Regions from separate parts of the Paenibacillus sp. B1-35 genome, predicted to be linked through region 2. Evidence: riboswitches for the same ligand, from Rfam matches in the RefSeq annotation. Region 2 holds a riboswitch; each other region holds the start of a gene.

Region 1 (6,427 bases), on a different contig from region 2:
AGTCATGTCATGGCCGCCCTTGATGACGACCATTTTGGCGCCCCAATCGGCAATTTTCGTTGCGGCCTCGCACCGATCTTGCAGGGACACAATCTTCATTCCCGCAAGCGCTTCTGCCTCCGGGATGTTCGGGGTGACAATCAGCGCGAGCGGCAGCAGGCGGCTCTTCATGGCCTCAATGGCCTCTTTCTCGAGCAACTGCGCGCCTCCCTTGGCAATCATGACCGGGTCGACGACAACGTTGTTCCAGCCGAATGCTTCAAGACGATTCGCCACGGTCTCAATGATGTCTGCGCTGAACAGCATGCCTGTTTTGACAGCATCAACACCGATATCTTCTTCGACGGCGTTCATTTGTTCGGCAACGGCTTCAGGAGGCAGCGGGTACACACCATGAACGCCGAGCGTGTTCTGTACCGTCACGGCCGTAATCGCTGACATGCCGAATACATTTAGCTCTTGAAATGTCTTGATGTCGGCTTGAATGCCGGCGCCTCCTCCGCTATCAGAGCCGGCAATCGTCAATGCTCGTGCAACCGTCATAGCCATACCTTCCTTCTTGCAGCAGCTTGGCGAGGGGTGATAGTCGAGGCTGCCGTATCGAACTGGCCGATTTCAGACAATGCATCAAGAAATGCGGTCTGGAAGCTGCCGGGCCCTCGGTGGCCAGCCGTTCGATAGGCTCTTGCGGCTGCGCACCCATAATAAGACATCGCTGAGGCTCCTGCCAGCAATAAATCAGATTCTATCGCGGCAAATGCCCCGATTACAGATGTCAGCAGACACCCGCTTCCCGTTATGCTCGTTAACATCGGATGACCGCCCGCAATGATGTAGCCCGTTGTACCGTCCGTAATGACGTCCTCTTTTCCCGAAATGGCAACGATTGTGCCAAACCGCTCGGCTGCCCGCGCAGCAAGATCGAACAACGCTTCCGGGGTGCGAGGGGATGCTTGGGACTCTACGCAATCAACGCCCTTGATTGCGCCGGCTTCACCCATTAGCTGGGCAATTTCCGCGGCGTTGCCGCGCACGATCGAGACGCGCAATTCTTTTAACATGTTCAGCGCTGCCTTCGTCCGATAAGGCGTTGCGCCTGCACCTACCGGATCGAGAAGAACCGGAATGCCGTGCACATTCGCCGATCGACCTGCGATAAGCATAGCTTCTATCATATCTGCATGGAGTGTACCAAGGTTCAGCACGAGCGCGTCTGCTGCCTTAGCCATGTCCGCGACCTCTTCCTTGGCCGAAGCCATCACAGGGGAGGCGCCAATGGCAAGCAAACCGTTGGCGGCAAAGTTGGCGACGACAATATTCGTAATATTATGGATGAGGGGGCGTCGTTCCTTAATGCGCAGGGGGAGGAGCTGCATGCCGTTCATCCTTGCTTCACCTCTGCCTTCTCCGCCAAGCGTACCGGCCAGTCCTCTTCTTTATAAGCCATGTCCCAGAACATATATTCCAGTTGGCAACTGGTCAGAAAATGCTTTTTCAGCTGCTGCTTGCGTGCTGGTGAAAACGGCATTACCCATTCATCCAGCATGCGGCGCATCTTGTCCGTAATCCCGCTGCCGAGGTCTCCATAGAAATGAATCCACTCATAGAACGGATGTGTCTCATCCGGATTCACTTCTTTTAGCAAGTGTTGTCCAATCTCCACATATGTCCAAGGGCACGGCAGCAAAGCTGCTATAATATCTTCCAATGTGCCCTCGTGAGCGACGGTCAGCATATGGGACACATAATGGCTTGCGGATGGAGCAAGCGGGTAGCCTTGGAGTTCTTCGAACGTCACGCCTGCCACGTCGCAAAAATTACGATGGGGGTGTGTCTCGCTGTTCAGCACAAACGAAATTTGCTCGTTGAAAAGAGCCATAGTATCACGGTTGTCGCATTTGGAAATCGCAATGCCATAAATACGAATAAAGGCGTTCAAATATTCAAAATCCTGCTTGACGTAGTGGATCAACTGCTCTTTCTTAACCGTACCCTCAGCAATTCCCCGAACGAACGGATGCTCCATGATTGCCCGGTATATCGGCTCCGCTTCGTTTCTCAGTTCCTCCGTAAATGTAAGCATGAACAGCACCTCCGCATGATTGGATAGTGGATGAATGCAAACTGAAATCTGGACAGGGAGCACTTCGCGGCAGCAAAAAAAGCCGCCCCGAAATGGAGCGGCTTCATCATGTCAGCATAAAAAAGCTATGAACTGGCCGTCTCCACTTCCCTCCGCCGGTATTACCCGGATCAGGTTCAAAGGGTCCAAAAATTCTTGTCTCAGCCGCCGATTGCGGCTCCCCTAGTGGATTTCATATTAAATTCATCTACTAGTTACTGTATCTTCCATTTTATATTTTGTCAAATGATGGGCTGTGTGAATGGTGCAAGTTCCCGTTAACTGCTAGTTATGGAGGAAGAGAGGGGTGCTGCTGCTATCCATTCAATATTCACGTTATCGCGTCTCCAATTGTTCGGCATGGGGTGATCGCAAATGACAGCCGTTGCTTGGTTCAAGTCGCAAATTCGGCATAACTGATTGACTCCCAGTTTCGTATGGTCGCCAAGCACGTATACGTACTTGGATTGTTGAATCATTAGGGTCGAGCAAAACGACTCTTCCATGTCATAATCGCTAATTCCCGCAGGGGTAATGCCTGCGCAAGAGATGAATGCTTTATCAAAATGAAATCGTGTCAACAACTCGCAGGTCATAGCTCCGGCAATCGACTTCTGCTCGGGATGAGCGACACCCCCAAGCATGATGACCTTGCCTTCAAATAACTTGGCTTCCTGTCGCTCCATAAGCAGCTCCGCGGCAGGTATGGAGTTCGTCACGACGGTGACGCCGACGACTCCTCGAATTGCCCGCACAAGCTCGATCATCGTCGTGCCTACATCAATGACAATCGTATCTCCGTCTTGAATGAGTGCGGCGGCAGCTTCCCCGATAGCTCTTTTCGCCGCTTGCTCCATACTGCTCTTTTTACCGAATCGAGGCTCTATCTGCATATGGGAAAAGGCAATGGCCCCGCCGTATACTCGTTTGAGCATTTGCTTCGTTTCGAGCTCGTCAAGATCTCGTCGTATTGTTTCTGGCGTGACCTCCAAGCTGCTGGCCAAGGAAGCAACCTGTATTTTGCCATGCCGCTGTAGCTGCTGCAAAATATGCTGTCTACGTTCTTCAGGCAGTAGCGTCATGAAGCGGAATCACGTCCTTCGGATGCAGATACACCGTCGTTGTCGCACCTACGCTGATCCAATCGGAATTCCGATGAATTTGATCGATGACGACATGCTCTCCATGCACGCATAATTCCATGCGCATAATATTGCCAAGCATCGTCACGTTGCGCACGATTCCCGTTACGGCCAACCCGCCAACGAGCGGCTGCCCGGAGAACGTCTCAGGTCGAATCGCATACAGCTTGCTGCCTGAAAGGCTGTACTCCGGTGCAATCTGTCCCAGCGTTTTGGCACTCCATACGTTGTAGCTGCCGATAAAGCGTGCTACGAACTCGCTGCTCGGTTGCGTATAGATCTCTTGCGGAGAACCGTGCTGCGCAATATTTCCTGCATTCATGATGTAAATATGATCGCTTACCGCCATCGCTTCTTCTTGGTCATGCGTAACGAGCACAGTCGTCATATTCAGCTCGCGCTGAATGGAACGAAGCTGTTGCTGCAGGTTTTTGCGAATTTGGGCGTCCAAGGCACTAAGCGGTTCATCCAGCAGAAGTAACTTAGGCTTGGTAACGAGTGAGCGGGCAAGTGCGACACGCTGCTGTTGTCCGCCAGAGAGCTCGCGCGGGAAAGACTTCTCTTTGCCTTGCAGTCCGGTCAGTTCAAGCATTTCGCCAACTGAACGGCGGATTTCATCAAGCGGCATTTTCTTCATCGTTAAGCCGAATGCGATATTATCAGATACCGTCATATTCGGGAACAGAGCGTAAGACTGGAACACCATGCCGATTTCCCGATCCTTTGGCTCGACAGCGGTGACATCCTTGCCGTCGATATGAATTGTTCCGCTATCCAATGGGGCTAGTCCGGACAGGATGCGCAGCAGTGTACTTTTACCGCAGCCGCTAGGGCCAAGCAGGGTAACCAATTCACCTTTTTGAATATGCAGGTTGATGCTGTTCAGCACCTTTTGTTTATTGAATGTCTTGGCAACTTGGTTCATCTGTACATAGCTCATTTTAGGAAGCCTCCTTGCTTATCATAGCTGGGGTAGTCGGAACGGGATTATTGAAGGTATCTTCAACTGGCTCTGCGAATGGCTTGGATGTCCGCCCGGTCAGCTTTACGATCCATGCGCTCAATATGGCCATCAGAATGAAATAGGTAACAGTAATGGCGCTTGCAATATGTCCGCTCTTGTTGAGCTGAGCATATAAATAGAGCTGCATCGTCTCAAAACGTCCGCCAACCAATATGTTAATGAGGACGAACTCTCCAAACAGAATCGAGAAGGAGAGGAGCGCGGATACGAGAATGCCTGGCATAATGTTCGGCACGATGACGCGCAGAAATGCCGTCATTCGACTTGCTCCCAGCAGCTCTGCTGCTTCCATCAACGATTCGGCCTGAACAGCGCGCAGGCTGTTGCGTGTTCCTTGGTACATGAACGGCAGCATGCCGACGACATAGGCTCCGAAGACGATGATGATCATGGAGAAGCCTTTGTCCGAGTAAGCGCGAATCAAGCCGACGGCCATAATGACACCGGGAACCGCATAGGTGAGCATGACAAGCGTCTGCACCCAACGCTCCAACTTCGGTGCATATAAGGAAATGGCGAACGTAGCCGGCACGATGACGATAACCGCTGTCAAGGTAGCTGCACTGCTTAGCATCAGGGATCGTCCGAACGCCTCCATAAAGCGGGTATCCTGGAACAGTTCGCCGAACCATTTCAGCGTTAACCCTTCGGGCAAAATCGTTTGATTCCATGTCGTCGCGAGCGAATACAGCATGGTGGCAATGACCGGAATGAACAGATAGAGCAATACTGCGGAAAAGGCGAGTGTTGGCAAAGAGCGAGTCAGTCGTTTCATGGCAAATCCCTCCGAACTTTGCGCGTCAGCCATTCATTGACGAGCATGGCGGCTAGCAGCGTCAAGCCTAGCAGCACGCCCAAAGCGCTCCCTAGCTCTGGACGGGCGAAAATATCTCCCGACACGAGAGCGCCGATACGAACAGGCACAAGGTTGTAGTTGCTGCCTGTCAGGGCATAGGCAGATGCATATGCACCCATCGCATTCGCGAACAAGATACTAAATGTGCCTGCGATCCCTGGCAGAAGTACTGGCAGACCAATGCGTTTCCAAAATTGAAACGGCGAAGCGCCCAGCAGTGAAGCAGCTTCCTTCCAGTTGTCTTGAATGGCATGGTACAACGGGTAGAGCAGCATAATGGCCAGCGGAAGCTGGAAATACACATAAATAATCGTCAATCCAGACCATGAATACAGGTTGAACGTAGCCGTCATATCAATGCCGAACTGGCGGAACAGCATCGTGAACAGACCACTGTTGCCAAGAAGCACGATGAAGGCGAAGGCAAGCGGGATGCCTGCGAAGTTCGATGTTAAGTTCGTAATGACGAGCAGTCGTTCCTGCACGCGCTGCGGAAAGCGAGTAAGGGCGTATGCGGCAAATATAGCCGCAATGATGCCGATGAAGCTGGACAGCAGGGAAATGAGAATACTGTTCTCAAATGCCTTCCAGTAATACGGATTCGTGAATAGTTCCTTGTATTGATTAAACGTAAATGCCCCGCCGCCGTCTTCCTGAAAGCTTCCAGAAATCATCGTAAAGAGTGGGACGAACATGAACAGCGCCACAAAGATGAATAACGGGATAATCGTGATGTACAGCATGCTGTTAATCCGTTTCATGTACGTGCTCCTTTCCTGTAACGTTATTTCCTAAGTCACACCGTGATAAAAAACTCCTATCGAGGTAACTCTTGGTGAGCGACCGCGTCTCTCAAGGTATGTTTTTTTCCATTCCAGAAAGGCGCCTCCTTATGGAGACGCCGGCCTGAACTCCAGCATAGACAGCGGCTGCATCGCTTCAGATGGAGCGATGCCGAGCAAGCGGCAGGCGAGCGGCGCCAGTTGCAATTGAGGTATTTCCTGTTCATAAATGCCAGGTGTAATCTTGCCGCTAATGACGAACAGTGGAACATGCCGCTCTGCATCTGTTGTGCCGCCATGATTCCCATCATTGTTCATGCCATGGTCAGCAGTGACGATGATCTGATAGCCTGCGCCCGTCCAAGCTGGCAGCACAGACGCCAGAATAATATCTGCCGCCAGTGCGCGAGTGCGGTATTGAGCAGAATCTCCTGTGAACTTATGCCCGTCATCGTCAATGTTCATCGAATGGACGTACAAGAAGTCTGGAGCGTACTGCGT
Region 2 (6,427 bases):
TCCTGTCATCTTGCCCCGTTTCTCAGGCGGGAAAACATCAAAAATAATCGTAAATGCGATCGGCATGACAGCACCGCCGCCAATCCCTTGAATCGCTCGATAAATTGCAAGCTGAATCATACTGTCTGCAGTACCGCACAGCGCACTGCCGAGCAAAAAGACAAGCAGACCGAACACATAGAACCGCTTGCGGCCGTACATGTCAGACAGCTTTCCGAAAATTGGCATACCCGCCATCGTAGCAACCATGTACGCAGAGGTTACCCACACGTAAAAATTGAAGCCGCCCATCTCGCGTACAATCGTCGGCATCGCCGTTGCCACAATCGTATTGTCCATCGCTGCCATCAAAATGCCGAGCAGCAGGCCGGCGACGACCATCCGCAGATTGCTTTCCTTCGTAATCATTCGATTTCATTCCTCCTCAGGACAAACCATCATCTCTATACAAATAGGTACAGACATGCAGTCATCCATGTCTAACGAGATTTAATTATAAGCCTTGCATCTAACTTTTTCCACCAGAAAATGAACAACGGGTCATTCCAGACAATGTGTGTGACTTGCACTATCTGTGCAATAATCAGCCCACTCCAGCTATATCTAATAACTGAGCTTATGAAAACATCCTGACTGAACCAAAAAAGCTGCCCCCCATGAAGGGACAGCTCTATACATTACTTCGTAATTGGCACCGACTGTACACGGCGCAGCAGTTCCGACAACTCCCGCTTCATGTGCACGAATTCGGCTTCAGAAGCAAGTGCCTCCGTCCGCGGCCGGGCGAACGGTACTCTGACCCGCTCCAGTACTCGTGCCGGGCGATTGGATAATACATATATCGTATCCGACAGCAGCAAGGCCTCCTCAATGCTGTGTGTAATGAACAGCACTGAACGGCGGTTCCTCTCCCAGAGTTCAAGCAGCCAGCGCTGCATATCACTGCGCGTTAAGGCATCCAATGCACTGAAAGGTTCATCGAGCAGCATCAGCTCATGCGGGCTCATCATCGCACGCAGGAAGGCTACACGCTGCTGCATGCCGCCTGACAGCTCGTGAGGATATGAGCGTTCATAACCAGCCAAGCCCACATTGCTCAGCCAGCGGCGCGCTTCCGCACGAGACTCCTTCTTCGACCTGCCCGCAATTTCCGGAGCGAGAATGACATTATCCTCTACCGTACGCCAAGGAAACAATGCAGGTTGCTGCGGCATATAGCTAATATGTCCTGTCTGCCCGACAACGTTCTGCCCATGTACAAGAATATCCCCTCCTGATGGGCGAAGCAGTCCGCCAATGAGATGAAATAATGTGCTCTTCCCTGAACCAGACGGGCCGATAATCGAGACGAATTCACCTGGCTGCACATCGATGAAGATATGATCGAGCACGTGAAGCTTCCCGGCACGACCGTCGAAAGACATACTAACATCCCGCAATTCAAGCGCTGCTTGCTCCCGCTCTGGAAGAGGCTCACCCAGTCGCTCCCCTTGAATGCGATCAGACGACTGCTGTTCATTCCTTGTAATCATCATTATGCTCCCCCTTCACCGCTGCTTATCGTCGCGGCGCCAATGAATGAGCAGCCGTTCCATTGCCCACACGAGGCCAAACATGGCTAAGCTCAACAGAATCACAACCGCTATCGCCACGAACATCCGATCTGTACGGTATGCCGCTTTCTGCAGAACCATGTAATAGCCGATCCCCTTGTCTGTCCCCAACCACTCCGAGATAATCGCACTCATGACACTATACGTGCCTGCGATCTTTAAACCAGAGAAGACCGACGGCAGCGCATGCGGGAGCTCCAGCTTCAAGAACAGCTGGGCCCGGCTTGCGCCCGCCATGCGCATGTAATTCACCATCATACGATCCGTCTGCGCAAGACCATCCAGTGTTGCCACACATACCGGGAAAAAGCAAACAAGCGTGATCGTTACAATCTTCGGCATGAGACCGAAACCGAACCAGATCATAAGCAATGGCAATAGCGCAATTGTCGGGATGTTCTGACTGACAATCACCAGCGGATAAATGGCCCGCTTCAGCCATGGCAGCGGATGAAGCGCGCATGCGAGCAGCAGCCCGACTGCTGTTCCGACGCAGAATCCAATTAGGGTCAACTGAACGGTCGCCCACGTATGCATAAGCAGCCCGCCCCCATTGCTGATTGCCTCCTGAAAAATATCAAGCGGGCTGGGCAGCATCCACTTCTCAATGCCCGATACCATGACTCCGACCTGCCATATCGCAAGAAAGAGAACAAAGGCTATAAGCGGAGGCCCTATCTTCGTAAGTCGACTCCTACTCATGGCCGGTATTTCACCGTCAATTCGTCCATCGTAATGCCGGAAGGCTTATACACAATTTTGATTTGGGACAATACATTGTTGCTTCCCATCTCTATCATCGCCTTGTTCATATCCTCAATAATGCGGAATAGCTCGCTAAGCTCGCCTTCCATCGTAGTTTCTAGTGGATTTACTTGATACTTCACGCCTGATGCTTGAATCACTTCGATTGCGCGATCCACATAAGGAATTACGTCTTCCCCATTTTTCGTCTTTGGAACGATCTGAATGCTCACTAAGCTATTCGCCATCTCGATTCTCCTCCTCGATTGCATATCACCATCGGATACATAGAAATTCATATACAGCAAAAGGGCGCCTGCGCGCCCCTTGCCGATTTCTTCGTAACGTTGTGCTTATGAAGCAGGCAAGAAGTCATTCGTAAATGCCTTGTCGACATCGATGCTCTTTTCCATTAATTTGTTCTCTACGAGCCAATTCATGTAATTCGCCCATACTTCGCGCTTCTGCTCACCCCATCGAGGCGCATCGTCCTTATACTTCGGACTCAGCCATTTCTGGCTGGCAATAACCAGATCTTTGTTCAAATCCGGCACAGCCTTAAGCAGCAGATTCGCCGCATCCTCTGGATTGTCGATTGCAAATTGGTAGCCTTTGGACGTTGCTCGCATAAATGCCTTAACCAATTCAGGATCTTCCTTACTTAGCTTCTCGCTTGTGGATAGAACAGGCGTGTAATAGTCTAATTCCTTCGCGTATTGATTCACATACAGCATATCGATTGGCTCACCGCGGAGCTCTGCTTCAATACCTGTCCATGCATAGAAAATCCATGCGAAGTCGATATCCTTCTTCACAGCTGTAAAGTAATCGGCGTTACCCATATTGACACTCTTCAGCTTGCTGTAGTCGCCGCCATCCTTCTCCATAATTGTGTGAATAATCATTTCTTCGACTGGAGAGCCCCAACCGCCATAAGTCTTCCCTTCAAAGCCTTTCGGCGACTTGATGTTCTTGCTCTTCGGCGCAGCAAATCCGGATGTATTATGTTGAATGATCGCTCCAATCGACACGATCGGAACATTTTGTTGTCGAGCCATCGTAATGCCTTCCTGAACACTAACTCCAAATTGCGCTTCTCCCGATGCAATCATCGCATCAGATGCGCCTGTGCTTGGCTGCAAAATCTCGACATTCAGCCCTTCTTCCTCATAGAAGCCTTTCTCCTTAGCTACATATAACCCTGTATGATTCGTATTCGGCGTCCAGTCGAGCACGATCTTCACATCGCGTTTTTCCTTCGCCTTATTCTGATTCGTTCCTTGCTCTTGTGCTGGATTTCCCGATGTCTGGTCTCCTTGTCCCGCTTCTTGTCCTTTGCCGCTGCAAGCAGTAAGCGCAAACGTCATCATAATGATGAGCGCCAGCATCAATCCTCGTTCCAAGCGTGTGCGTTGCATATGATGAATCCCCCTTCTCTTGCCCCGCTCTAGTAGAGAGTCGGTATGAAATCATAAGATGCTTCGATAACGCCTGCCGCATTCACCAGTTGGACGATCCGCTCGATCGTATATGTATGGATGAGCAAGTTCCCGTCCCGCCGTCCTGCAACACGATTCAGATCCACAAAAAAAAGCGCCCCATCTGGGACGCTATGTGTGCCGTTCTGCGCGTATATGCGAAAATGTGCATCATACGATGTCCGCGTCACAGGTATGGCGATATTCATCCATATGTGCAGCATCATGACAATGCTGTCCGAAGCAGCGCACATTCATGCGAAGCTGGCGAATAAGCAATAACCTTTATATAACAATAATGACGCGGTTCAACGTCTTTCCTACGCTGGCATTACCCAGATCAGGTGTAAGGGTCGGTATCTTAATGGGATACAATCTCAGCCGGCCGTATTCCAGCACCCCTAGCGTGCATATGCAGTTATCGAAGCTATCATTTACATGGGTAATTATAGACCTCATCTACCAGAAAGTCCAGTAACAATGATCAGAGAAAGAGCAAAATTCCAATGTGAGTATACCCACAAAATGATGCATAACATAACAACCAAAGAACCTACATTAGCATTAAATTCGTACACCCACATGAAACTTGTCGAAAAAAGTTCCATGTGAAACAAGGTACAATATTCCAATTTTAGAACCTCTGTCATTTGTTCCTGTGTCGTTATAGGCAAGTAACCCAGCGCAGTCTTTGGTGCTGGGCTTAGGTTTAGGGAAGCTTCTGCCTTTCCTTTTCTTCTATACGGATAGAAAATTAAAACCAGTTGTCTCGTTTCGCTTATTGCACTTGCTCCCGCGGTAGATCATCACGAACCGGGAAGCTTCTTGCCCAATATAGAATTGGTGTCGACAACACCGAGATAATAAGTTTAATTACATAAGTGGTAATAAAGATTTGGAACCAGACATCCCAAGGGACAATGCCGGCAAATGCAATCGTACAAAATACGAGCGAATCCGCCATTTGGCTGATGCCGGTGCTCCCGTTGCTTCGAATCCACAGCTGACCTGCCTTCGGATAGCGCTCCTTCACCATGCTGAACAATTTCACATCAAGGAACTGACTAACGAAATAGGCCGTTAAACTTGCCACAACAAGACGCGGCATGAAATCAAATATAGTTGACAGCGACGCTTGTGCCGTATTTGCCATATCAGACGCCTCTGGCGTAAAGCGAAGAGCCATCTGCATAATGATTGTCGTCATAATTAAGGTGAAAAATCCAAACCATACTGCACGCTTCGCTTCCTTGCGACCGAACTTCTCGTTTAGCAAATCCGACGTCATAAACAGTGTTGCATTCGCTGTATTGCCCAGTGTCATCACAACACCGAACATCTCTATTGTTTTGCCGACTTGAATATTGGCGATAACTGTCATTACACCAATCCAAGCATAGAGCCCCGACTTGCCGAATGCACGATAACAAATTAGGAAAAAGGCAAAGTTCGCGAGGATGAACAAAATGCCCCAAGTAAAGTTGAACATAATTTATGAAATTCCTCCTAGTTTTGATTACGCGGGATGGTTACGAACCGCGGCGCATACGCGCAAGCCATAACTTTATCATACAGAGGCGGTTCATGCCAATAGGAAACACACAGTGGATGCATGGTGAGTTTTGACTTTATTTGTCCCCTATATTAAGTGGAAGCAATTCCTTCATATTCTGTATGAAAAGGTCTTTACCCTACCCTTCGTATATTGTGGACGATACGGAGGGAATATATTGTCATACCTCACTGCTTTATCGATGAGCAGGATGTAAAATGATCATGGCAAGGATTCCCTTAGTTAAAGATTTATCCATTGAGTGTGACATTTATCACATTCACAAAGAGGGAGTTAATGTTAAAATGACATTGTAAATCCGTTAGTTATAATTTTCACAAAGTAATTTTGAACTAAAGAAAAGGTGGGGACTCTTTATGAAAAAGAAACTTGTACTGTTACTGTCCGCAGTATTGGTTGTAGGTATGTTGGCCGGTTGTGGAGATAAGAAAGAAGAAGCTGCAAAGCAGCCTGAAACAAACACATCAACAGAAGCTAATAAAGACGCAGCTCAAGTAACATTGAAAGACGGCGACTATCATGCAGAATCTCCTGAATTCGATGAGAAATCCGGTTGGAAAGAAACAATGGACATCACAGTTAAAGACGGCAAAATCACTGCTGTAAACTGGGATGGCGTTCATAAAGACGGCGGAGATACAAAGAAAAAGCAATCTAAAGATGGCAAATACGGTATGAAAGCTGGCGGTGCTTCTTCCGAATGGCACGAGCAAGCTGAAAAAATGGAGCAAGAACTTATCGCTAAGCAAGATCCAGCTGCAATCGCTGTGAACAACGAAGGCAAAACAGACGCTGTATCCGGCGTATCTATCCACGTTGGAAGCTTCGTGCAACTGGCTCAAGAAGCTTTGGCTAAAGCAAAGTAAGATAAGTTTACTCCTTCCTTGATTAATATAGATATAACTCGGAAGCTCCGCAGTAGGAAAGCAAGATACTCGCTTTTTTATTCGCGGAGCTCCCTTGTTCGCATTGGATAGTTCAATTTTTAAATATTGACAAATAAGCATTACAACGGGGTG
Region 3 (6,427 bases), on a different contig from region 2:
CGAGCGCAAGCTTCTGCTTCATACCACCGGACAGCTCATGAATGTAAGCTTGGCGCCATCCGAGCAGGCCAACCTTCTCCAGCACCTCGTAAATGATTGGCTCCATATCCGTACGAGGACAATTGCGATTTTCGAGACAGAAAGCAACCTCTTCTTCCACTCGCAGCATACAGAACTGGCTTTCGAAATCTTGAAATACGATGCCGATGATCTGGGCAACCTCGCCTGAACCATATTGCTCAATTGGCTTGCCGTATACTTGTATAGAGCCTTCCACAAAGCTGTCGATAGCATAGGGATACAGTCCGGCAAGACAGAAAGCCAGCGAGCTTTTTCCACATCCGCTTGGCCCGAGCAGCAGTACGGTCTCTCCATCCATAATAGAGCATTCAATTCCTGATAAGATCGGCTCGCTTTCATGCTCGAAGGCGAGGGACACATTCAAGGCGGCAATCGCTATATTAGGGTGCGGTTCTATATCATCTTCCCTCGTTGCTGGAGATGCTTGCTCATTAGGTAGAAGCAATGTGCTCGTCATGTTATCGCTGCCCCTTTGCAATTGGGAAGCTCCGGAGTACGCCTGTATTGGCTAATGCATCACCAATCGATTTTCCTAAGAGACCGGAAATGACTGCACCGCTTATGCAGCGAACCAAGAGCATCGCAAGGATTAGTCCCAGCGAAAAAGCTGCGTACCCGCTTCGGAAATAGCCCCAAGCGAAACTGAACACAGCAGAACCAACACCGGCAAGCATGAGTACCTTGGTCGAAAAATTACGGTATCTTGTTGCGGCAAATACGGCTTCTGCTCCCAACCCTTGAATCAAGGCAGAGACGATTAAAATAGGGCCTACCGCATTCCCGATGAGCACCTCAACCAATCCAGCGACCGTTTCCGAAATGACAGCAGCCCCTGGCTTGCGAATAATATAGGTGGCAATGATCGATACGATGAACCAAATGCCGAAAATCACTTCATAGCCCATCGGCCCCATAAAGCCCACAAGCACATTGCCGATTTGCAAGAAGAGCAGATAAATGACGGCAAACACGACAGACAGTGAGCTGAGAACGACAATATCCCGCAATTTCCATTGGCTGTTTCGCATATTCATGAACATTCCTCTTTTCTTTGTATGATGATCAGATGAGTCCGTTGAGATTGCAGGTTTCAAAATTCCTCTGCAGCAGTTACTTTGTTGAAGGACTATTGGCAGAAATGGTGGTTGTCATTACGACATGGGACTTATCTGTTTTTTGTGCGCGATTGAAGGCATGTTCGAGTGTGGCGAATACTCGCTGTGCTTCTCCTTCCAGGCGGCTTGCATAGTGTGCACTCTCATCGAATGTTCCTTCTTCCTTCGCTAGACCGATAATTTCATAAATGGTATCCATATAATCGGGCGTCCCGAGCGGGTAAAGTGCAAAATGGGCAGCGACCTGGAGTGGAATCGCTTGATTGCGTTCAGCATTCATTCGCATATCGTCCGTACTTATGAAGGCGTCTCCCTGCGTGTCTCCCGGACAACCAATGGAGAAGGTTGCATTCAGCACGGCATGTTCACCGCCAGCAGCACTATGCAAGAAAATGGACTGTACGACATCGAATACATGCTCGCTCCGTCCACGCACCCAAGTGCTGACATCGTCGGTATGGGACCATACCTTGGACAAGTCCGTATTTCGCAGCGCTCCCAAAATAATGTCGACAAAGCGATCGCTCATCGGATAAATGGAAAAGCGGCAACCAACGATGCGGCTCGTACCGCAAGATAAATGATTCATGACTTATATCCTCCTTGGCAAATTAATATATGGGCCAGCAGACAACAAAAAAACTGCACCGTGAGTCGGTGCAGTTGCGCTTGAGGATACAAGATTACGGCGTAGCTTCATGCAAAGACGTGCATGGTGAAGCCACCGCTTATATCAATCAGTCGACTACACTTCCCCACGCTAGTATTATCTAGTTCGGGTTATAAGGGTTAACAGCGTTGCCGCTGTCTCTCAGCTTGTTACAGCACCCCTAGTGTTCGATATCACTATGCAGTTGTTCCGTTGTTCATATGCTTGACTGCTTACATTATACACTGGATGATCGGTTTGTAAAGAGGATCATGGAGGCAAGGTGATTATTACTCGCCGTTCTATCTGCAGTCGATGATGTGAGCGTTGCGGAAATCTAAGAGTGATATAGTGGGGAATAGATGCTCATAAGAATGAAATGCCGGGTTTGCTGCAAAAGGGCAGCGGCGTTTTGCACGCAGCTAGTCCTCCATAATGGTCAGCGTGATTTGGAACAAGGTAGAATACCGCTGATCCTGCGTTAGTTCAATCGTGCCTTCATGGAGCGTTATAATTTTTTTGCAAATGGCGAGACCTAAGCCTGTACTGTCTTTAATCGGGCCATCACCGCGAATGAATTCTTCGAAAATATGCTCCTTGATCGGCTCCTGAACGCCAATGCCGTCATCTCCGATCCGCAAAATAACATGTCTATCCAGTCGTTCGCATGACACATAAAGCACCGTTCCCGTTGGATTATATCGCAGTGCATTGCTAATTAAGTTGGTGATGACGCGGCTCATATGAATCTTATCTATCTTGACATAGAGCGGTTCCTCCTGGATACGTGCTTCAAGCTCAAATCCCTTCTCTTCTATTTCTGGATAAAATTCCACCACGAGCTGCTGGAACCATTTCGTGATGTTTACTTCCTCCTTGATCAATTCCGTATGCTTGTCATCCAGCTTCGCCAGTTCAAATAAGTCTTTAATCAAATTGGCCATATAAGCTGACTTATCGTAAATGTATTGAATATACTTGCGGGTATCTTTATCTTCCAATGCCTGATTGTCCAACAGAAGCTGCGAATAACCGTAAATCGAAGTAATCGGCGTCTTCAAGTCATGCGACAGATGCAGCAGCATGTTCCGCTTATTGTTCTCGGCGGTTTCCTTCTCGGCAGAAGTAAGCTGCAAACGTTCAGCCATGCCGTTAAACGCATCTTGTATTTCCGCGAATTCCTGTTCTGCTGAATAATGGAGCCGTTTCGTGTAATTGAAGCGTTCCATCTCCTTGATGCCTTCTACGATTTGCCGTAGCGGCTTTTTCACTTGTCTAACCGAATAGCGGGCGTAAAAGTAAAGCAGGATAAATAATAAAATAGCTAATATTGCAGCAAAGATCGTTGTCGCAGTTGATAATTTCAATAATCGCTCAGGAATTTTCCACAGCAATACATAAGATTCGCCGTCCGGTCCTTTTGCTTGGTAAGCATGATAGAAGATTGAATCATCGTTGCGCTCCGCATCCATTTTGGCATACATTTGGCCGTCTTCGTAATGCATGATGTCGTCCTCTTTGTTTCCTTTGACAAAAATGATCTCGCCTGACTCATTCACAATTTCGAACCAGCCGCCGTACTTGTCCAGTAAATGATCGCTGATGTTATGGAAAGGGTATCGATAAATATCCGTTCCATTAATTTTAGCAACGACCAATTCATCTATATACCGCCTCATAAAAAGGTTCGTGCTAAGGAGAGATACAATGATCGCTGCTATCATCAGGACGCAGATCACTGCATAATTTCGAAAAAACACCCGTTTCAAGGGACGTCGACCGGAGAGATTATTTGCTTTTTTCAAAACGGTAGCCTAACCCCCTAATTGTAATGAGATAGATAGGCTTTCTCGGATTATCTTCAATTTTCTCGCGAATTTTGCTTATGTACACCATAATTAAATTTTCGTCTCCGATGTATTCCTCGCCCCACACCTGCTCATAAATATGCGCTTTGGTCAACACTCTGCCAGCCTCTCTCATAAGGAGCTCCAAAATCTTGAACTCGTATGATGTCAATTCCTTTTGGATACCGGACTTGAACAGTTGGCAGCTTCTTATATTCAGCCTCACATCTCCAATTTCGATACATTCTTGTTCCTGTTTATCAGGCTTCGAATGGGAATCAATTCTCCTGAACAGCGCTTGAACGCGGCTGACGACTTCGAGTGGGTTGAAGGGCTTGCCCACGTAATCGTCCGCCCCGAGCTGCAAGCCATAAATTTTGTCCATATCGTCGGATTTGGCAGAAATAAAGAGAAACGGAATTTGCGAATTCTGCCGCGTTTTTTTAAGTAATTCCAAGCCATCCATTTGCGGCATCATAATATCGGCTATGACCAAATCGACGGGCTGCTCCTGCAAGATAGTCATAGCTTCGACACCGTTCCCGGCTGTAATCGTAGCATAGCCGTGGTTGGTCAAATAGATGGTCAGCAATTCCCGAATTTCGGCTTCGTCGTCTATGATGAGTATGATTTTCATTTTTTGTCCACCTCTATGTATGCAACAATAACTCCCGATCAACATGCGGCTTAACGCAGATTGATCGGGAGTTGTGCTGAATTAGAATAGATTGTCGGCGAATGTAGATAGCAATCCTGCCGCTTCTTGCTTCAGCATCGGCTGCTTGGATCGATAGTCGAACGTCCCGTCTTTCCTTTGGACAACTTCAGGACCAAATAATTGTTTGGCGATGACGAACTGAACGCCTTCCCGCGCCCAAGAATCGGTGGAGCCGCCGAGCCGTGCTTTTTTCGGTCCGGTACCCACGTGGTTGAATGCCATACGCCATATAATAGTTGCAGCTTCCTGGCGCGTCAACAATTCCCGCGGCTGAAATTTGCCGCTTTCAGGCATTTGAATGACGCCAAACTCATACGCAGCTTGTATTTCTTTAGCAAACGCACTATCGGATATATCTATGAAAGCAGGCTTGCTTTTGGATGGAGACACTCCAAGCCATCGGATAAACCAACCGATAAACTGTTCCCGGGTAATTGCTTGCTCAGGCTGAAAGCGATTGTCGCCGCTATTGTCATCAATGACTTTCAATTGGCGCAAGTGATAGATATACCGAGCATACGGATGGTCGTCACTGATATCCTGATAATGCTGCGGTGCTGCTAATTTTTCGGCCCAACTATCTGATTTCAGGTCGTAATAAAATGCCTGTACTTCGCCATTGTCATTTAACTTGAATGCAGCTTTTACGCCTTGTTCATCTTGGAAAAGCAGGGGCTCGATTTCATGGAGCACATGCTCTCCAAGCGGATCTTTCACGATAAGCTTGCCGTTCTCAGTACGAACACGCGAGGTCCACATCCGATTTCGTAAGTCGCTGTACATGCCCTCGAAAGCTGCCAACGATTGTTTCGCTTGCTCATGAGGAGCCTGGGCGCCATCTTTCTTCGGGTAATAATGATCCATGAGTGCTTCCAACAATTCCTTGCGGAACTCAACATCCTTATTTACCGTGACGAAAAAACCGACCTTTTCATTAGGAATCAACCACATATTGCTGTGATACCCAGCCATGTCCCCGGCTTTCTCAATCATATAATGTCCGTTGTTATGCTGCCGATTGGCGTATTCGTAGCCGTATGCCATGTTCGGCAGCTTCTCATGTATGGCTAGCTGAGGCTTATGCATTTCCGCTGCCGTTTCTTTTTTAAGAATCGTTGCATCTCCCAGCTTGCCGCCGTTTAGATGGGCGAGCATAAAGTTGGCCATATCAGCGCCAGTAGAGAGCATGCCGCCGCTTGGAAGCTCCGTCGGAACCGTTGCGTAGGTGGGAATTGCATCTCCCATTACGTTATATGGAACGGCCAGGTGTTTCGTGATGTCCGAGGTTAAGCGGAATTCGCTGTTTGTCATACCTAGCGGTTTAAAAATATGCTCCTGCACGTATGTGCCAAATGGCTGTTTGCTCACTTGCTCTACGATGTAACCTTGAATGGTAAAGCCTAGATTGTCATAGCGGTAGTGCTCGCCAGGCTTGCGGATCACCGTAGGCGTATTGTCCGACACATATTGCTTGATAGATACTTCTCGCGTTAAATCGTCGGTTGATAATTCTGAGCCGTCTCCGAATTCGAATCCGGTCGAATTCGTTAGTAAATGCTTCGTAGTTAGGGGATATCCAGTCTTATTAGGGATTTTAATATCTCCTAGGTATGCAGACAACTCTTTGTTCAAATCAATTTTACCCTGCTCTGCCAATTGCATCACGGCTGTAGCGGTGATCACCTTGGAAATCGAAGCTACGCGGAATACGGTTCGATCCGGATCGACCGGCAGCTTTTTACCCACATCTGCATAGCCGTAACCTTTCTTCAACAGCACCTTGTCACCCTTGACGACGACAAACGCAGCTCCTGCCATACTGTCCTTAATTTCTGGACGGCTAAAAAATTCATCGGCAAATTGCTCAACTTCTTTGGGGTCTTGTGGGCCTATGTTTACGGATGCTGCCGCCGATACTTTCGATAATGTACCCGTACCGCTAAGCAAGCCGGTTACTACGATGATGGTCAGTGCAATGGTCGTCACGCGCTTGGAAAACATATTCATTGTTTGCTCT

Evidence for each region. A riboswitch is a leader RNA that binds a small molecule or an ion and turns the genes downstream of it on or off. The one in region 2 is predicted to bind thiamine pyrophosphate.
Region 1: another riboswitch for thiamine pyrophosphate. It lies ahead of tenA (thiaminase II); the one in region 2 lies ahead of ACQ5BJ_RS17775 (hypothetical protein).
Region 3: another riboswitch for thiamine pyrophosphate. It lies ahead of ACQ5BJ_RS24520 (YkoF family thiamine/hydroxymethylpyrimidine-binding protein); the one in region 2 lies ahead of ACQ5BJ_RS17775 (hypothetical protein).

What each region holds. Positions count from the first base shown of each region.
Region 1 covers NZ_JBCHVJ010000003.1:189,344-195,770, forward strand. Annotated here, with positions in the region: gene thiD (bifunctional hydroxymethylpyrimidine kinase/phosphomethylpyrimidine kinase) at 1-549, opposite strand, end outside; gene thiM (hydroxyethylthiazole kinase) at 540-1,385, opposite strand; gene tenA (thiaminase II) at 1,382-2,083, opposite strand; TPP riboswitch at 2,214-2,317, opposite strand; gene ACQ5BJ_RS12675 (DeoR/GlpR family DNA-binding transcription regulator) at 2,401-3,204, opposite strand; gene ACQ5BJ_RS12680 (ABC transporter ATP-binding protein) at 3,188-4,204, opposite strand; gene ACQ5BJ_RS12685 (ABC transporter permease) at 4,206-5,063, opposite strand; gene ACQ5BJ_RS12690 (ABC transporter permease) at 5,060-5,905, opposite strand; gene ACQ5BJ_RS12695 (alkaline phosphatase family protein) at 6,035-6,427, opposite strand, start outside.
Region 2 covers NZ_JBCHVJ010000005.1:242,355-248,781, forward strand. Annotated here, with positions in the region: gene ACQ5BJ_RS17750 (MDR family MFS transporter) at 1-408, opposite strand, end outside; gene ACQ5BJ_RS17755 (ABC transporter ATP-binding protein) at 678-1,532, opposite strand; gene ACQ5BJ_RS17760 (ABC transporter permease) at 1,548-2,315, opposite strand; gene ACQ5BJ_RS17765 (thiamine-binding protein) at 2,312-2,605, opposite strand; gene ACQ5BJ_RS17770 (ABC transporter substrate-binding protein) at 2,711-3,775, opposite strand; gene ACQ5BJ_RS17775 (hypothetical protein) at 3,805-4,062, opposite strand; TPP riboswitch at 4,135-4,248, opposite strand; gene ACQ5BJ_RS17780 (queuosine precursor transporter) at 4,614-5,324, opposite strand; gene ACQ5BJ_RS17785 (FMN-binding protein) at 5,765-6,274, shown strand.
Region 3 covers NZ_JBCHVJ010000009.1:151,618-158,044, reverse strand. Annotated here, with positions in the region: gene ACQ5BJ_RS24530 (ABC transporter ATP-binding protein) at 1-538, opposite strand, end outside; gene ACQ5BJ_RS24525 (ECF transporter S component) at 540-1,115, opposite strand; gene ACQ5BJ_RS24520 (YkoF family thiamine/hydroxymethylpyrimidine-binding protein) at 1,192-1,785, opposite strand; TPP riboswitch at 1,932-2,038, opposite strand; gene ACQ5BJ_RS24515 (HAMP domain-containing sensor histidine kinase) at 2,268-3,650, opposite strand; gene ACQ5BJ_RS24510 (response regulator transcription factor) at 3,634-4,329, opposite strand; gene ACQ5BJ_RS24505 (serine hydrolase) at 4,411-6,417, opposite strand.